Regions from separate parts of the Streptomyces sp. NPDC003077 genome, predicted to be linked through region 1. Evidence: riboswitches for the same ligand, from Rfam matches in the RefSeq annotation. Region 1 holds a riboswitch; each other region holds the start of a gene.
What was found. Region 1 has a riboswitch for cobalamin ahead of ABZX96_RS02845 (hypothetical protein). Riboswitches for the same ligand answer to the same signal wherever they lie in the genome.
Positions count from the first base shown of each region.

Region 2: another riboswitch for cobalamin. It lies ahead of ABZX96_RS14070 (cobalamin biosynthesis protein); the one in region 1 lies ahead of ABZX96_RS02845 (hypothetical protein).
Region 3: another riboswitch for cobalamin. It lies ahead of metE (5-methyltetrahydropteroyltriglutamate--homocysteine S-methyltransferase); the one in region 1 lies ahead of ABZX96_RS02845 (hypothetical protein).
Region 4: another riboswitch for cobalamin. It lies ahead of ABZX96_RS20250 (prenyltransferase/squalene oxidase repeat-containing protein); the one in region 1 lies ahead of ABZX96_RS02845 (hypothetical protein).

Region 1 covers NZ_JBEXNM010000003.1:5,656-10,149, reverse strand. Annotated here, with positions in the region: gene ABZX96_RS02855 (ATP-grasp domain-containing protein) at 1-944, opposite strand, end outside; gene ABZX96_RS02850 (cysteine synthase family protein) at 1,078-2,100, opposite strand; gene ABZX96_RS02845 (hypothetical protein) at 2,097-2,975, opposite strand; cobalamin riboswitch at 3,401-3,623, opposite strand; gene ABZX96_RS02840 (MMPL family transporter) at 4,151-4,494, opposite strand, start outside.
Region 2 covers NZ_JBEXNM010000016.1:73,055-77,548, forward strand. Annotated here, with positions in the region: gene ABZX96_RS14065 (cobyric acid synthase) at 1-1,549, opposite strand, end outside; gene ABZX96_RS14070 (cobalamin biosynthesis protein) at 1,762-2,745, opposite strand; cobalamin riboswitch at 2,877-3,026, opposite strand; gene ABZX96_RS14075 (hypothetical protein) at 3,231-3,815, shown strand; gene ABZX96_RS14080 (caspase family protein) at 3,822-4,494, shown strand, end outside.
Region 3 covers NZ_JBEXNM010000027.1:41,394-45,887, reverse strand. Annotated here, with positions in the region: gene metE (5-methyltetrahydropteroyltriglutamate--homocysteine S-methyltransferase) at 1-2,209, opposite strand, end outside; cobalamin riboswitch at 2,404-2,610, opposite strand; gene tsaD (tRNA (adenosine(37)-N6)-threonylcarbamoyltransferase complex transferase subunit TsaD) at 2,846-3,925, shown strand; gene ABZX96_RS19520 (short-chain fatty acyl-CoA regulator family protein) at 4,406-4,494, opposite strand, start outside.
Region 4 covers NZ_JBEXNM010000029.1:22,860-27,353, reverse strand. Annotated here, with positions in the region: gene ABZX96_RS20265 (glycosyltransferase family 4 protein) at 1-320, opposite strand, end outside; gene ABZX96_RS20260 (TetR family transcriptional regulator) at 695-1,372, shown strand; gene ABZX96_RS20255 (ferredoxin) at 1,326-1,592, opposite strand; cobalamin riboswitch at 2,333-2,486, shown strand; gene ABZX96_RS20250 (prenyltransferase/squalene oxidase repeat-containing protein) at 2,668-3,951, shown strand; gene ABZX96_RS20245 (SCO2322 family protein) at 3,951-4,494, shown strand, end outside.

The DNA of each region.
Region 1 (4,494 bases):
ATGAGGCCGGGGCGGCGGCCGAGCGCGGTCTCGATCATCGCTTCGTACACGTTGACGCCGAGCGACCGGCACAGGCCCTCGCCGACGAGGGCGCCGCCGATCCGCGGGTTGATCTCCACGACCTCCGGACCGGCCGCCGTGAGGGCGAACTCGACGTGTGCGAAGCGGTCGGTGTACCCGACGGCCGCGAGCACCCGGTCGAGCCAGTCCTCCAGCGCCGCCCGCCGCGCCTCGGGGAAGGCGACGGGGAACGCGGTGATCTCCTCGCGGAAGTGCGGCTCCGGCGACATCAGGCGGCTGGAGACGCCCAGCAGCCGGGTCCGTCCCTCCCAAGTGAGCGTCTCGGCGCTGTAGACCGGGCCGGAGAAGTACGGTTCGGCGAACAGGCGGCCCGTCAGCCGCCGCCCGGCGGCCTCGCGCAGCGCCGCGTCCAGTTCCGCCTCGTCGCGGACCAGCCAGACGTTCTGACTGCCCGTGCCCGCCGTGTCCTTGAGGATGGCGGGCAGGCCGGCCTCCTTGAGGACGAGTTCCGATGCCTCGGCCGCCCCGGCCGCGACCTCGACGGCGCCCGCCCGCGTCAGCCCGGTCGCGTACAGCCGGTTGCGTACGGCGGCCTTGTCGCGCGTCAGGCGCAGGATCTCGGGGGCGAGGCCGGGCAGGCCGAAGCGGGCCGTCAGCTCGGCGCCGACCAGCGTCCAGGTGTCGGTCGAGCTGATCAGTCCGCGTAGGTCCGGCACCTGGCGGAGCCGGGCCGTCACCGCGTCCGTGTCGAAGGTGTCGATCTCGACGACATCCAGGGCGGCGTTCGCGGGGAGCCGTTCCAACTCGTAGGTGTAGTAGGACGGGTCGCGGGTCAGCAGGAGCAGCCGCTCGCCGAGGGCGTCGGCGGCGCGCGCCAGGTGTCCCAGTCCGAAGGTGAGTGATTCCAGGCAGGCCACGGTCACGCGGCGGGTTCCTTCCAGTGCAGAGGGTGGGAAGTCCGGTTCCGGGCAGCCGCGCCGGGGGCCCGGCCGCAAGCCACCAAGCGAGAAGCCCGGCCGCTCGCCACCAAGCAAGCAGCCCGGCCGCAAGCCGTCGTCACGCCACGGACTCCTTCCAGCCCGCCGGGCAAGGGTTCCGGTTCCACGCCATCGTCGACCAGGGCATGGCCATCTCCTCCGGCGAGCCGACCTCCACCGGCTTGAGGGCCGCCGGGTCCAGGGCCTCCGCGTGCCGGGCGTGGACGCGCTCGACGTAGCGGTGGCCGGTGTCGGCGCCGATCACCAGGTGGAGGCGGTCGGGGTGGCGCCGGGCCTCGTGGGTGGCGGTGAGGTAGGCGGCGCCGGTGGAGAGGCCCGCGAAGACGGCGTGGTCGCGCAGGAGGGCGACCGTTCCGGACATGGCGTGGGTGAAGTCCATCCAGTGGATGGCGTCGTACAGGTGGTGGCGGACGTTGTCGAAGACGATCGACGAGCCGATGCCCGCGATGATCGCCTCGGGGTCGTGGTGGTCCTGGCTGCCGAACGTGACGCTGCCGAACGGCTGGACGCCGACCAGCCGCACGGACGGATCACGGCGGCGCAGGTGCTCCACCAGCCCGCCCGTCGAGGCCCCGGAGCCGACACCGCCGACCACGGTCAGCGGACGGTCCGGCACGTGCGCGGCAATGAGGTCGGCGACCTCCCGGTAGCCCAGGTAATGGACGTCGTCGTGGTACTGGCGCATCCAGTGGGCGTCGGGCCGCCCGGCGAGGAATTCGCGGACCCGCCGCACCCGCAACTCCTGGTCGAGCTTGAGGTTCCGGGACGGCCTGACCTGCTCGACGGTGGCGCCGAGGATTTCGAGCTGGGCGCGGGTGGTCGCGTCCACGGTGGTGGACGCCACGATGTGGCACCGCATTCCGTAACGGTGGCAGGCCAGCGCCAGCGCGTACGCGTAGATGCCGCTGGAACTGTCGACGAGCGTCTGTCCGGGGCGGACCGTGCCTCGGGCGAGGAGGTGGCGCACGGCGGCGAGGGCGGAATAGATCTTCATGGACTCGAACCGGACCAGGACCATGCCGTCGGTCAGACGGACGAGATCCGGGATCTTGAGGGCGTCGGCGATATGGGGGTGTATCACCCGTAGCCTCCCTGGGCGAAAGAGCACTGGTGGCCGAGCGAGTGGAAGAAGGCGGAGATGTCGTCCTTGGCGGACGGGGTGGGACGGCGGACGAAGAGGTAGCCGACCAAGGACCCGGTGTGGGCGACGAAGACGCCGTCGGCCCCCAGTTCCTCGCGGTGCGCCAGGACGGCGTCGAAGGTCCGCTTGGGCAGCACCTCTTGGGACAGGACGGCGCTGGTCGTCGCGGCCCGGGCCACGGCGGCCGGGTCGGCGGCGGAGAAGCCCTTGAGGAGGTCCGTCAGGCACCGTTCGTACTCCTCCGCGCGCCGGCGGTACTGGCGCAGCAGCAGGGGGGTGACGGCGGTGGTGTCCACGGTCCCGGGCTCGGTGATGTAGGCGGTGTGGAAGCCGAGGGCGGTGCCCAGGCGGCGCACCACCCGGTGCCGGGCGCTCAGGTAGAGCGCGAACTCGTCGAGGAAGACACTGTCCGCGCGTTCGATCGCCGCCAGGATGCCGGTGACCGCCTGGGGGTCGTACGGCAGGGAGAAGACGTGGAAGAGGCAGCGCAGGGTGGCGACGATGTCCGCCGTGGAGCTGGCCATGCCCACCCCGACCCGCAGGTCCGAGTGGGTGCTCCAGCGGCCGGGCGGCAGCGTGAGCCCGTAACGGTCCAGGAAGAGGCGGGCGGCGGTGGCCGACTTCTCGCCGGGGGGAAGGGGATCGGGCGGGCCGGTTCCGGGCGTGAAGTAGACCCAGGAGTGGCGGTCCACGGGGAACGAGACGAGGGCGATGTCCGGGCGCGGCCCGGCCCGCAGCGGGCCCTGGTAGAGCTCGCCCAACGTGCCGTGGCAGACGCCGCAGGCGGGGCGCGGCACGCGGTCTTGGGGGGACATCAGGCCGGGAGGGCCGGCGACGGGCGTAACCGGGCGGTTCCGGCTTGGACTTCGGCCCTGGCCCTGGCCCTGAAGGAAATGGCGGGGGCGGTAGCACGCGGGCGGGGCTCTCGCGTACGGAGCCGGTGGCCTTCCGTACGAAGCCGGGGCCCGGGCCCTCCCGTACGGAAGCGGAACCCTCCCCCACGACGCCGGAATCCTCCGGCCGTTCCTCCGGCCGTTCCTCCGGCCGTTCCTCCGGTCGCTTCTCCGGCCGTTCCTCCGGTCGCTCCTCTGGTCACGAACGCGTCCTCCCTCGTCATCCCGATCCCACTTCCGAGGACGACGGGGACGTGACGTGGCTGGACGGCGCGCCGCGTACGCGCGTCGTTCCGCCAGCACCGCCGACCCAGCCCTCGAAGGTCACCGTGAACAGCGCGTGCGGACGCGCACGCGCGCAGCATGGCAGGTCTTCGGACTCGCGGGCCCGGTGCCGGGCCTCCGGCACGCACCTACTGGCCGTCGCTTCCCAGGTCCCTGGATGGGGCCCAGTGCCGTTGACGGCGGTCGTTCCCACTCACCGCTGCGGGGCAGTCCCGGATTCGCACCGGATTCCCTCTTACGACGCGCCACCCCCCTGTGGCGCGAACCAACTGCGCTCATCAGCGTAGAGATACCGCTCCCCATGCGACAGATGAGCACCAACCGTTGTCCGGTTATGACCGTTCGCTCGGGGAGACGGGGCGCCCGGCCGGGACGGTGATGGCTGACCGGGGCAGTGACGCGCATGTCCGACGGGCTTGCGAAGGGCGTGTCCGGTTTTGGTCGGCGCTCCGGGGCCCGATTCCGGCTTTCATCGGCACTTCGGGACCTGATTCCGACTTTGCCCCTCCTTGGGGAAAGAATCAAGACAACCCTGCCGTTCTCGGGCCGAACCGCGTCCACCGTCACGGAAGGCACGTAAGGAAGCCATATGCCCGGAAGGCACGTAACCGCCAAGGCGCGTAACCGGAAGGCGCACCACCAGAACGCACGTAGCCGCAACGCACGCGGCCGGAAGCCGCGCAAAGCAACAGGGCGAGCGCCCGGCGCCCCCGTACAGGGGTCGCCCGCGCCCGCCCCGCCGCCGTATCGGCGTGCGTCACCGCGTCATCGGCGGATCAGCGTGCGTCACCGCGTCAGCGCACGTCACCGCGTCACCGAGCGGCCACCACCTTCTGCCCCTGCCCCTGCTCCTCGCCCCGTCCGGCGGGAGCGGCCTGCGGCAGGCGGGCGCCTTCGATGTCGATGTGCGGGATGGCGCGGTCCAGCCAGCGGGGCAGGGCCCACGCGCGGCGGCCGAGGAGGGCCAGGGCCGCCGGGACGAGCGTCATCCGTACGACGAAGGCGTCGATGGCCACGCCGATGGCCAGGGCGAAGCCGATGGACTTCAGGATCGGGTCGGGGTTGAAGATGAAGCCGCCGAAGACCGCGGCCATGATCAGGGCGGCGGCGCAGACCACCCGGCCGCTGCTGGCGACGCCGTGGGTGATGGCCCCGG
Region 2 (4,494 bases), on a different contig from region 1:
GCCCCTCCGGCACGCCGTTCTCGATCAGCCGCCACAGCGCGTCCGTGTCGGCGTGCTCCTCGATCAGGTCGCCCAGGCGGTCGAGCTGCTCCTCGCGCAGCGCCGCGAAACTGGTGTCCGGGGCCGGGACGAAGGCCCGCCCCGCGTCCGCCGCCACCCGCCGCAGGAACGCCCGGCGGAACCCGTCGCTCTCCAGCGACCCGTGCCAGTGCGTGCCCCACACCGGGCCGACCCGGCAGCCGTCCAGGAAGGGTTCGCCGCCGCCGACCTCGGCGACGCCGTGGTGGATCTCGTAACCCTCCACCGGTTCGCCCAGCGCCTCGCCGGACGGCCGGGCCAGCGTCTTGTCCGCCGCGAACCGGACGCGGACGGGCAGCAGGCCCAGCCCGTCCACCGTCCCGGCCCGCGACTCGACCTCGTCCTCGATCCGCTCGCCGAGCATCTGGAAGCCGCCGCAGATGCCCAGCACCGGGCGGCCCTCGGCGGCGCGCCGCCGGATCGCGTCGGCGAGGCCGCGTTCGCGCAGCCACTCCAGCGCCCGCACGGTGCCGCGCGTGCCCGGGAGGACCACCAGGTCGGCGTCGGCCAGTTCCTCGGGCCGGTCCACGAAGCGGACGACGACGCCCGGCTCGGCGGCCAGCGCGTCCACGTCGGTGAAGTTCGACATCAGCGGGACCGCGGCGACCGCGACCCGCAGCACGTCCGCGCCGTGCGGCGGCGCCACCACGCTCTCGCGCACCGCGCCGCGCAGCGAGACGCGCAGACCGTCCTCCTCGTCGATGCCCAGCCCGTGCGCGAACGGCAGCACGCCCAGCGTCGGGCGGCCGGTGATGCCCTTGAGCATGTCCAGGCCCGGCTCCAGCAGGGAGACGTCCCCCCGGAACTTGTTCACGAGGTAGCCCGCGATCAGCGCCTGGTCCTCCTTGGACAGCAGCGCCGTGGTGCCGAAGAAGGACGCGAAGACGCCGCCCCGGTCGATGTCGCCGACCACCACGACGGGCAGCCGCCCGGCCCGCGCGATCCCCATGTTCACGATGTCGGTGCGGCGCAGGTTGATCTCGGCGGGGCTGCCCGCGCCCTCGCAGATCACCACGTCGTGCGTGCGCCGCAGCTCGGCCAGGCACTCGGTGACGGTGCCCAGCAGTTCTTCGCGGCGGCTCGCGTACGGGGTCGCTCCCCCGGGGCCGCCGCCCGGCCTGCCGAAGTAGCCGCGCGCGCTCATCTCGCCCACCGGCTTGCCGAGCAGCACGACCTGGCTCGTGCGGTCGCTGCCGGGCTTGAGCAGCACCGGGTTCATCAGCGCGGTCGGCTCGACCCGGGCCGCCGCGGCCTGCATCGCCTGCGCGCGGCCTATCTCGGCGCCGTCGCGGGTGACGTAGGAGTTCAGGGACATGTTCTGCGCCTTGAAGGGCGCCACCCGGACGCCCTGGCGCGCCAGCCACCGGCAGATGCCCGCCGTGACCACGCTCTTGCCCGCGTCCGACGTGGTCCCGGCGACCAGCAGCCCGCCGCCCACGCCGTCGCGCGCCACGCCGCGCCGTCCGCTCATCGGGCTCTCCACCGGGCGCGCCGCGCCGTGCCGTCCGTTCGCGGGGCTCTTCGCGTGGTGCGGGGCGTCGTGCCGTTCGCTCACCGGGCTCCCCACCGGGCGCGCCGCGCCGTGCCGTCCGTTCGCCGGGCTCTCCACAGCGCTCTCCTCATCGTGTGCCGCGCTCTTCGTCACTGTCGGCTCCCCGCCGCCCGCTCCGGAGCGTACGGAGTTCACCGCGCGCCCCCGGAGCGCGGCCGTCCGGACCGCTTCCGCACGACCGCCCCGGCCACCAGCCGCGCCCCGACCGTCGCCGCCAGCGCGAGCGCGCCCACCCGGCGCGACAGCCGCGCCGCCCGCGCGATGTCGGTCACCTCCACCGGCCGCCCGGCGTCCCCGTTGAGCACCGGCCGGTGCTCCACCCGTCCGCCGTACGCGAGCGTGCCGCCCAGCCGGACGCCCAGCGCGCCCGCGAACGACGCCTCCACCGGGCCCGCGTTCGGGCTCGGGTGCCGGGAACCGTCCCGCCGCCAGGCGCGCCACGCGCCCGCCCGGTCGTCCCCGGCGAGCACCGCCAGCGCCGCCGTGAGCCGGGAGCCCGGCCACCCGGCGACGTCGTCCAGACGGGCCGAGGCCCACCCGAAGCGCCGGTACTTCGGCGACTTGTGGCCCACCATCGCGTCCAGCGTGTTCACCGCGCGGAAGCCCACCAGCCCCGGCACGCCGGCCACCGCGCCCCACACGAGGGCGCCGACCACCGCGTCGGAGGTGTTCTCGGCCACGGACTCCACCACGGCGCGCGCCATCTCGGGGCCGTCCAGCGCCTGCGGGTCGCGCCCGCACAGGTGCGGCAGCCGCCGCCGGGCCGCCTCCAGGTCGCCGGCCTCCAGCGCGCGCCCGATGGCCCGTGCCTCGCGGCCCAGGGACGTGCCGCCCAGCACCGTCCAGGTGGCGGCGGCGGTCAGTGCGACGGAGGCGGGGGGACAGGCGCGCGTCACGCGGACGAGCAGCGCGGCGCCGGCCGCGGCGGTACCCGCGCACACGAGGGTGTGCACCGCCCCGCGGCCCCGGTGGTCGCGCCACAGCCCGCGCTCCACGGCCGCCGCGGCACGCCCGAAGACGGCCACGGGGTGGCCGCGCCGGGGATCGCCCGCGATCAGGTCGCCGAGGAAGCCGAGGGCCGCGCCGCACGCGTAGGTGGCGTGTTCGGCACGCATCGGATCAGACCGCCGTCGCGCCTCGGAGGGGCGTCGGTACGGCACGTACGGGAGATCGCGAACTGCGGCCGGGCATGGCTGGTATGTCCTCACTCAGGGTCCGCGCCCTGGTTCGACGTGACCGGCGACGTGAGTCTCCTGGCTCCCGGATCGGCGCTCCCCCCGGCCTTCCCGTCCGTCCCACGCACCTCGTACGCGCTGCGGACCGTGACCTTCCCCTGGAGGGGCGCTCCCCGGTGACAGTGGCGGGACCGCGCCGGATTCTCACCGGACTTCCTCATCTGTCGCCGAATGGCCCTGGCAGTCCACCACGCCCCGCGAACGCCCGTCAACTCGCCCGTGACCTGCGACGAGTCTTCGCATGCGGCGGGTTACGGGAGTGTTCCAGAGGGTGTGGAGACCATTACGGACGGTTGCCCGGGCCGTCGTTTCCACGTCACTATCTGGGACACGGCACGCGATGACGCGGTCGGGAGGGGGCCGGGATGCCGGAGAGCACCGAACGCCACGAGTTCCGCATCAGGATCACGGGGACGCACGATCCGCAGCAGGACATCGAGAGGCTCAGGGTGTGGCTGGAACGCGAGCCCTGGCTGCACGACCGGAAGCACACCTGGGACGTCCGCCCCCGGGGCCCGGAGTCCGACGCCGGGACGGGGGAGAAGGGGGAGGGTGACGGGCCGGACGCCCCGGCTCGTAGAGGGGAAGGCGGAGCCGGTGAGACGCGCCGGGACATGGCCGTCGGCGTCGACGATCTGGTCCTGGTCATCACCGGCGCCGCCGCCGCCGAGGTCACCAAGGCCCTGTTGATCACCCTCCGAGAGTGGCGGCAGCGGCGCCGGGAGGAGACCGCGGGGAACGAGCGGCCGGACGTCACGCTCGACAGCGGCGGCGGTCTGCGGCCCATCGCCGACGGCGACGGCGGGAGCCCGCGCCGGACCTGCGGCGGTGACGGTGACGGCGGGGGCCCGCGCCGGACCGGGGACGAGCGCCCGGCCGACGACCCACCACGCCGGCGCCGCGACCCCGACGGCAGGACGGACGAGGGCGGCGGCACCGGCGAGGAGTGACCCGCGATGTCCGTGTACGACGCACGCGGGAAGAGAAACCGGGCACTGCTGATCTGCGTCAGCGACTACGAGACGCTGCCCCCGCTCCCGGCTGTCGAGGGCAACGCCGAGGAGCTGAAGAGCGCGCTCACCCGGCAGGCCACCGATCTCTTCGCCGCGCACGAGATCGTCGTCTGCAGCCCCCGGGAGCCCTGGGAACTGGACCAGGCGCTGGACAAGGTCACCGCCGAGGCGCGCGGCCTGCTGCTCGTCCACTTCTCCGGGCACGGCCGGGTCCGCCTGGACGGCGGCGATCTCCAGCTGATGGTCGGGGTCTCGCAGCCGGGGCACTCCCACAAGGCCGTCTCCTGGCAGGACACGGTGCTGCCCTACCTGGACAACTCCCGGGCCGACCGGGTCGTCGTCGTCCTGGAGTGCTGCTTCTCCGGCAACGCCGACGAGGCGTTCCACTCCCGCCGCAAACCCATGTCCCTCCTGATGGCCGCACAACCCAACCGGCGCATCTTCAGCGGCGAGGAACCGGCCGGCGGCACGATCTTCACCCGCGCCATGGTGCGCGTCCTGCGCGACGGCATCCCCGGCAAACCCTTCGTCACCTTCGAGGACTTCGTGCGGGAACTGCGCGAACTGCTCGCGGACGAGGAAACGCCGATGGGCGACAAATGGGAGCCCCGGTCGG
Region 3 (4,494 bases), on a different contig from region 1:
GATTCACCCACAACCGCTCCGCCGGAATGGCCTCCAGCGCCTTTCGGAGAAGGGCACCCACTTCCCCCTTCCCGGGCACGCGCGGCGAGTGGATGTCGTAAACCCCGGGGCCCACCTCCCTCGGATAGCCCGCACCCGCCAGCTCGTCAGCAACGCGCATGTGGGAGCGGGCCGCCTCCAGGCTGATGACGTCGGCGTCCAGGTCGTCGATGGCCCGGAGGATGTCGCCGAACTCGGCGTAGCACATGTGCGTGTGGATCTGGGTGTCCGGGCGGACTCCGCCGGTGGTGAGGCGGAAGGCGGCGGTGGCCCAGGCCAGGTACTCGGCGTGGCGGGCCGCGCGGAGCGGCAGGGTTTCGCGCAGGGCCGGTTCGTCCACCTGGATGACGGAGGTGCCCGCCGCCTCCAGGTCGGCGACCTCGTCGCGCAGGGCGAGGGCGACCTGGCGGGCGGTCTCGGCGAGCGGCTGGTCGTCGCGGACGAAGGACCAGGCGAGCATCGTCACCGGCCCGGTCAGCATGCCCTTGACCGGGCGCGGGGTGAGCGACTGGGCGTAGCGCGTCCAGCGGACCGTCATCGGCTCGGGGCGGGAGATGTCGCCGGCCAGGATCGGCGGCCGGACGTAGCGGGTGCCGTAGGACTGGACCCAGCCGTGCCGGGTGGCGAGGTAGCCCGTCAGTCGCTCGGCGAAGTACTGGACCATGTCGTCGCGTTCGGGCTCGCCGTGGACGAGGACGTCCAGGCCGGTCTTCTCCTGGAAGGAGATCACCTCGCGGATCTCGGCCTCGATGCGTTCCTCGTACGCCGCCTCCCCGATCCGTCCGGCGCGAAGATCGGCGCGGGCCGTGCGCAGTGCTGTGGTTTGCGGGAACGAGCCGATGGTGGTGGTCGGCAGGAGCGGCAGGCCCAGGTGGGCGCGCTGGGCGGCGGCGCGTTCGGGGTACGGGTGGGAGCGGTGGGTGTGGGCGTCGGTGACCGACGCCGCGCGGGCGCGGACGGCCGGGTCGTGGGTGATGGCCGAACCGGCGCGGGACCCCAGGTCGGCGCGGTTGGCGGCGAGTTCGGCGGTGATCGCGCCGGTGCCGTGGGTCAGGCCGCGGGCCAGGGTGACGATCTCGGTGGTCTTCTGGCGGGCGAAGGCGAGCCAGCGGGCGATCTGCGGGTCCACGTCCCGTTCGGCCGTGGCGTCGAGCGGGACGTGCAGCAGCGAGCAGGAGGCCGCCACGTCCACCCGGTCGGCGAGGCCGAGGAGTGTGCCGAGGGTGGTCAGGGAGGCCGCCAGGTCGTTGATCCAGACGTTGCGGCCGTCGACGACGCCCGCGACCAGGCGTTTTCCGGGCAGGCCGCCGGCCGCCGCCAGGTCGTCGAGGTTCGCGGCGGCGGGTCCGGTGAAGTCCAGCGCGAGCCCGTCGACCGGGGATTTGGCCAGTACCGGCAGCGCCTCGCCGAGTCGGTCGAAGTAGGACGCCACGAGGAGTTGGGGCCGGTCGGTGAGGGTGCCGAGGTCGCGGTAGGCGCGGGCGGCGGCGTTCAGTTCGGCCGGGGTGCGGTCCTGGACGAGGGCGGGTTCGTCCAGTTGCACCCACTCGGCGCCCGCCGCGCGCAGGTCGGCGAGGACCTCGGCGTACACCGGGAGCAACCGGTCCAGGAGGGTCAGCGGCTGGAAACCGGGGTCGGCGCCGGGGGCGGGCTTGGCAAGCAGGAGGTAGGTGACCGGGCCGACGAGCACGGGGCGGGCGGAAAGGCCGAGGGCCAGGGCCTCCCTCAGCTCCCCCGCCTGCCGGGTGGGGTCGGCGGTGAAGACGGTGTCCGGGCCGAGTTCGGGGACCAGGTAGTGGTAGTTGGTGTCGAACCACTTGGTCATCTCCAGCGGCGCCGCGTCCGCCGTGCCGCGCGCCATCGCGAAGTAGCCGTCCAGCCTGTTCGCCGCGACGGCGGCCCGGTGCCGGTCGGGAATCGCCCCGACCATGACGGTGGTGTCCAGTACGTGGTCGTAGAGGGAGAAATCGCCGGTCGGGACGTCGTGGACGCCGGCCTCGGCCAGCGTCCGCCAGGTGTCCCGGCGGAGGGCGGCGGCGGTGTCCTGGAGGGCGTCCGCGCCGACGCGGCCCTTCCAGTAGCCCTCGATGGCCTTCTTCAGCTCCCGGTTCGGGCCCTGCCGGGGGTAGCCGTACACGGTGGCCCGTGCTGCCGCGGACTTGCTGATCACGGAACTCTCCTTCGCGAGCGTGCGTGCCGTGCGGCCCGGAGACCGGTGGGGACGCGCGAAGGGTGCACCACGGCACGGGCCGCGCCGCCCGCCGTCACCGGCCGCGTGCGCTCGTCCGCTGGGTACGCCGCTCCGACCCGCCCTCGAAGGTCGTCCGGGCTCCGCGTGCGATCCGTCGCACGCGGGCAGCGGGCAGGTCTTCGGACTCGCGGGCGCGTCCTCGTGGAGACCCATGAAGACCCGTAAAGGCCCATGGAGGCTCGTAAAGGCTCATGGAGGCCCATGGAGGACACCTACTGGCCGTCGCTTCCCGGGCCCGTCACCGGGTCCAGTGCGTATGACGGCGGTCGTTCCCGCTCACCGCTGCGGGGCAGTCCCGGATTCGCACCGGGTTCCCTCTTGCGACGCGCCTGCCTGGCGGGCAGGGCGAACCAGCTACGTCGGCCAGCGTAGGCGGTGCGGGAGTCCGGGGGCACGGGTGTTCGCGTGCCGGGTCGGGGGTTGGGGTGTGATGTGAGTCACGGGCGCCGGGTGAGGCGGGATGCGGGAGGTCCTTGCCACCCGCACCCTTATTGCGCATAGCTTGCAATTAGAATTACGGGGCAATAGATCACCGGCACCACAAGGAAGGCCCTCATGGCAGCTCAGCGGATCGTGCTGGGGATCGAGTCGTCCTGCGACGAGACGGGAGCCGGCCTGGTCAGCGGTGGTCGGCTGCTGGGGCACGCGGTGGCGTCGAGCATGGACGAGCACGTGCGGTTCGGCGGCGTCGTCCCGGAGATCGCGGCGCGCGCCCACGTGCACGCGCTGAACCCGGTCGTCCGGGAGGCGCTGGACGACGCCGGGCTACGGATGTCGGACGTCGACGCGGTGGCCGTGACGACCGGCCCCGGCCTCTCGGGCGCGCTCCAGGTGGGGCTCGCGGGCGCGAAGGCGCTGGCTTATGGGCTGGGCGTGCCGCTGTACGGGGTGCACCACCTGGCCGGGCACGTCGCGGCCGACACGCTGGAGCACGGCCCGCTGCCCAACCCCTGCGTGGTGCTGATCGTCTCCGGCGGGCACACGTCGCTGCTGCTCGTACGGGATCTCGTCCGGGATCCGATCGTGCACCTCGGGGACACGCTGGACGACGCGGCCGGCGAGTGCTTCGACAAGGTCGCGCGGGTCTTCGGGCTGCCGTACCCGGGCGGTCCGGCCGTCGATCGCGCGGCCCGGGACGGCGACCCGCGCGCCGTGGCGTTCCCCCGGCCGCTGACCGGGCCGCGCGACGACCCGTACGCGTTCTCCTTCTCCGGCCTGAAGACGGCCGCCGCCCGCTGGGCCGAGCGCCACCGGGCCACGGGCACGGACCTGCCGGTGGCGGACGGCGCCGCCTCGCTCCAGGAGGCCGTCGCCGACGTGCTGACCCGCAAGGCCGTCGCCGCCTGCGCCGCGCACGGCGTCGGCACCCTCGTCGTGGTGGGCGGCGTGGCCGCGAACTCCCGGGTGCGCGCGCTGGCCGAGGAACGGTGCGCGGCGGCCGGGATCACCCTGCGGGTGCCGCCACTGAAGCTGTGCACGGACAACGGCGCGATGATCGCCGCTGTTGGCGACCTTCTGGTGCGGGCCGGTGCGGAGCCCGCGCCGCTGGACGTGTCGATCGATCCTTCGACGCCGCTGGAGTACGCGGCGCTGCATCCGGTGGTGGCGGGGGCGGGGCGGGCGGCCGCCGCCTGACGTGCGGCTGGGCGGGGGGCGGGGGTGGGGTGTGGGTGGTTGCTGACGAGTTTCTGCGGCGGGGCTGGGGCCTCCGGGATGGGCGCCTGACGTGTTTTGGGAGGGGAGGCCGTCAGCCTCGGGGGGTGTGTCGCTGACGAGCTTCCGCGGCGGGGCTGGGGCCTCCGGGATGGGCGCCTGACGTGTTTTGGGAGGGGAGGCCGTCAGCCTCGGGTGGCCGTGTCGCTGACGAGCTTCCGCGGCGAGGCGGGTGGGCCTCCGGGATGGGCGCCTGACGTGCTTCTGGGCGGGAGCGGGCGGGTTCTTTGGGACGGACGGGAGCGGACGCGGCTCCCGGTCGGCGGCCTGCCGGGTTCGGCTGCCAGGCCCGGCCGTCGACTCTGGCCGTCGGCGCTGGCCGTCAGGTCCGGCCGTCGGCTCTGGCTGCCAGGTCCGGCTGCCGGCTGGCGGGGGCCGCCTCTCAGCCGCTCTCCCTCGTCCTCAGCCGCCCTCCCCCACCACCGCGTACGGCACATACGTCCGCCGGTCCGGGTCCACCGCCAGCCGCCCGCCAGCCGGGGGACGGGCCC
Region 4 (4,494 bases), on a different contig from region 1:
ACCCAGTCGCGGTACTCGTCCCGCTTGGGCGTGCGGAAGGGGTCGGGCTGCCGGTAGAGGTCCAGGCTGGGGAGCTCGGTGAGCGTCACGCCCTCGTCCAGGACGGGGTACGGCTGGGCGCCGATGACCTCGACGTGGTGTCCCAGGCGGGCGAGTTCCCGGGAGAGGTGGCGGACGTAGACGCCCTGGCCGCCGCAGAACGGGTTCCCTTTGTACGTCAGCAGCGCGATGCGCAGTGGGCGGTCACCGTTCGCCGGCGCCGAGCCCGCGGGGGCCTCGGCGGGGCGAGGCGCGGCTGCCTGTACGGCCTCGGCGGACACTCTCGGCCCCCTTCTCACTGGACTTCCGCCGGAGCGTAGCCGCCGGCGCTAATCTAGAACAAGTTTCAGTAACCGATCGAGGACCGGTCCGCGACCGACCGACCAGGAACGCGCTCGGGAACAAGCTACTGATCAGTTCGGGGAGCTTCGAATCTACCGGCCGGAAACCGCACGTCGTCGGCCACACCAGGTGATTCGCGCCACCACCCGGCCCCCTGCCATGCTGTGCGCGCTCAGACCACCGGTACGACCACTGGTACGCGCCACGAAGCGGGTCGGCCACCGCGAACCGGGTTGACCACCGCCAACCGGGCCGACCATCGTGAAGCGGATTGACCATCGTGAAGCGGGCTGACTGCCACGGAACGGGACATATGACTACGGAACCTCAGGCGACACCCCCGACGCTCCCCGCCAGTCCGCCCCCAACCCTTCCCGACAGTCCGCCGCTGACCGCCCGTCAGGAAGCCCGCCGCCGCCGCATCCTGCACGCCAGCGCCCGGCTCGCCGGCCGCGGCGGCTTCGACGCCGTCCAGATGCGCGAGGTCGCCGAATCCTCCAACGTCGCCCTCGGCACCCTCTACCGCTACTTCCCCTCCAAGGTGCACCTGCTCGTCGCGACCATGCAGGACCAGCTCCAGCACCTGCACGAAACGCTGCGCAAGCGCCCGCCCACCGAGAAGGACCCCGGCGCCCGCGTCGCCCAGACCCTGATGCGCGCCTTCCGCGCCCTCCAGCGCGAACCGCAGCTCGCGGACGCGATGGTGCGCGCCCTCACCTTCGCCGACCGCTCGGTGAGCCCCGAAGTCGACACGGTGTCCCGGCTGACCACGGCGATCATCCTGGACGCGATGGCCCTCGACGCCCCGCCGACGCCCGAGCAGCTCTCCGCCGTCCGCGTCATCGAGCACACCTGGCACTCGGCGCTGATCACGTGGCTGTCGGGGCGGGCGTCCATCACTCAGGTGCAGATCGATATCGAGACGGCTTGCCGGCTGGTCGGCCTCACGACTCCGGCGGGAACACCGGCTCCCCCGTCTTCGCGCGCGTAAGAGAGATCGCCTCCACCGGGCAACTCTCGGCCGCCGCCAGCAGCGCCTCCCCCGCGTCCGCCTCGGGCTCCGTCGGACGCGACTGACGCGCCGCGTCCAGCCGGAAACGGTCGGGGGCGGTGGCGACGCACATCCCGGACCCGACGCAGACGCCGCGATCCACCTCCACGCGCCAGCGGTCGTCCGGCGCGGTGTGCTGGTGATCGGTCGTGCCTGTCATGTCCTCACGTCCTTGTGCCCATGCGTTCTTACGCCCTCATCGGACGGAACGGCTGCTCGCGTTCCACGACATCAGCTATTGGCGCCTTGCCGCCACCTTGGGGTTCGGCCGGGTGCCTGGGTGATGGAGCGTCAGCTTATGTGCGCTTGAAGGTGATTGAACGGCGGGGGCTACGGGCCGTGCGGCTACGGATCCTGCGGCTGCGGCCCGGGGGCTACGGGTCCTGCGGCTGCGGGCCGAGTCCCCAGCCCGTCCGGCGCTTGAGGACACCCCGCAGCTTCCAGCACCGACGCGACGGGCAAGGGGCGGGCGATCTCTGAACCCGGCGAACGCCGGAGGCGTTGTCCTCAAACGCCGGACGGGCTTGATTTCCAGCCTCCCCCCATCGGCAAGCCACGTAGGCACAGAGCGAATCCCAAGCAACGTCGGCGCCGTCACCAGCACGACCACGTGAGGGCGGGCGGCAAGCTCGCGGAACAGAGCCCGCTCTTTCACCCGTCCGGCTACGAGGGGTGGCCCCGGCACTATCAAACCCGTCACGGCTGCGCGGGAGCGGACCCGGCACCATCAAGCCCGTCCGGCGATTGAGGACAACGCCCCCGGCGTTCACCGGGTCCCAGAACACTCCCGCCACCCGCCCTCGCCGGGGCGTCCACAAACCCCGGACAGGCCGGAAACGGCGGGCCCGCCTCCGGCCCGGCCCCGCCCGGGGAGGGGGCGCCGGGGAGCGGTCCGGTTAGGGTGTTGTGGACAACTTCATCCGTGTCCGATCGGGGGAAGCCGGTGCGAATCCGGCGCTGACCCGCAACCGTGAGCGCGGCCGTTCACCAACGATCTTGTCGTTGCCGTCCGGCCGGGCGAGCCGGAGCACCCGATGGGACACGGGTCCAGGCTCCCGCCACCGGGTGCCGCGAAAGCGGCCGGTCGGCGGCGGCACCGTCGAGGTATGCGGGGCCGAGCCCGGTGCCGCCGTGACCGACCCCGTGGGTCGGGACGCGGGCGGGCGACCGAGCGCGGAGGCGCGTACCGCCCGCTGTGAACTGACACCCGAGAGGCACCCGACCCGATGGCCCCCATGGCCCCCTCCCTCGCCGCCCTGGCGCGCCGCGGCGCCGCCGCGCTGGCCACCGCCGCCGTGCTGTGCGCGGTCGGCGCGCCGGCCGCGTCCGCCGACTCGCCCGCGCCCGCCACCGCGTCACCGAAGCTGCCCGACGGCCTGTACGGCGACAAGGACCCGCAGTACGACGGGGTGTGGCGGCAGTCCCTGACGCTGCTGGCGCAGGACGCGGTCGGGGAGCGCCCCGCGCGGTCGGCCGTCGACTGGCTGACCGGGCAGCAGTGCGCCGACGGCTCGTTCACCGCGTTCCGCCCCGAGCCCGTCAGGGCGTGCGACGGCAAGACGCTGCGGGACACCAACCAGACGGCCGTCGCCGTGCAGGCGCTGGCCGCGATCGGCGGGCACGACGACGCCGTGAAGAAGGCCGTGACCTGGCTGAAGTCGGTGCAGCAGGACGACGGCGGGTGGAGCTCGATGGCCGGCGCCCCCAGCGACACCAACTCCACGTCCGTGGTGATCGGCGCGCTCGCCGCCGCGGGCGAGAAGCCGGAGGCGGTCACGTCGAAGAAGGGCGGCAAGAACCCGTACGACGCGCTGGCCGGCCTCCAGCTCGGGTGTGACGCGAAGGACGGGGAGCGCGGCGCGTTCGCCTTCCAGCCCGGCAAGGACGGCAAGCTCGCCCCGAACGACGACGCCACCGCCGCCGCGGCGCTCGGCGCCCTCGGCAAGGGCTACCTCCTCACGCCGACCGGCAAGGACGCGGACGCCCCGGTCACCCCCCTGACCTGCCCGGCCCCCGGCGGCAAGCCGGACGGGAAGCAGGCGGCACAGGGCGCCGCGGACCACCTCGTCCGCGTCATGAAGGAGCACGGCCACCACCTGATGTCCGCGATGCCGGGCGCCGAGGGCCAGCCCGACACCGGCAACACCGCCGACGCGGTGCTCGCGCTCGCTGCCGGCGGCCACCGCACCGCCCTTCAGGAGCCGCTGAAGTGGCTCCAGGACAACGGCGCGGCCTGGGCCCAGCAGACCGGCCCGGCCGGGTACGCCCAGCTCGTCCTGACCGCGCACGCCGCCGGGACGGACCCGCGCGCGTTCGGCGGCACCGACCTCGTGGCCAAGCTGAACGCCACCGGGCCGAAGCCCGCCGCCGCGACCGACTCCCCGGAGAAGGCGCGGGACGAGGACGGCACGGACGACGACAGCGGCACGGTCACGTGGTGGATCGTCGGCGTCTTCTTTGTCGCGAGCGTGGGCGCGGGCTTCCTGCTGAGCGGTCGCCGGAAGAAGAACCAGCTCTGATGGCAGGAAAAAGCACCAGCCGTGACGCACGGGAAGACGACGAACCCGTGCTGACGGCACCTCCCCGGCGCGCCCGCCGCCTCGGCAGCCTCGCGCTGGCCGGCGCCCTGGCCGTTCCGGCCCTGGGCCTGGCCGCCGCCGGGCCCGCCCAGGCGGCGGAGTACCGCTACTGGTCCTTCTGGGACGCGAAGGACGGCGCCTGGTCGTACGCGACCGAGGGCCCGGCCACCGCGCGCCCGGCCGACGGTGACGTGGCCGGGTTCCGCTTCACCGTGGGCGCCGACGCGACGGCCACCGGCAAGCCCCGGGCCGCGGCCGACTTCGGCGCGATCTGCGCCGGGACGCCCGCCCAGGAGGGCCGCAAGCGGGTCGCGCTCGTCCTCGACTTCGGTACGGCCGTCGACGCGCCCAAGGGCGAGACGCCGCCTCCGGCCCGTAAGGAATGCGCGCGGGTGGCGCCGGACGCCTCGGCCGCCGACGCGCTGGCCACGGTCGCCAAACCGCTGCGGTACAACTCCGCCGCGCTGCTGTGCGCCATCGCCG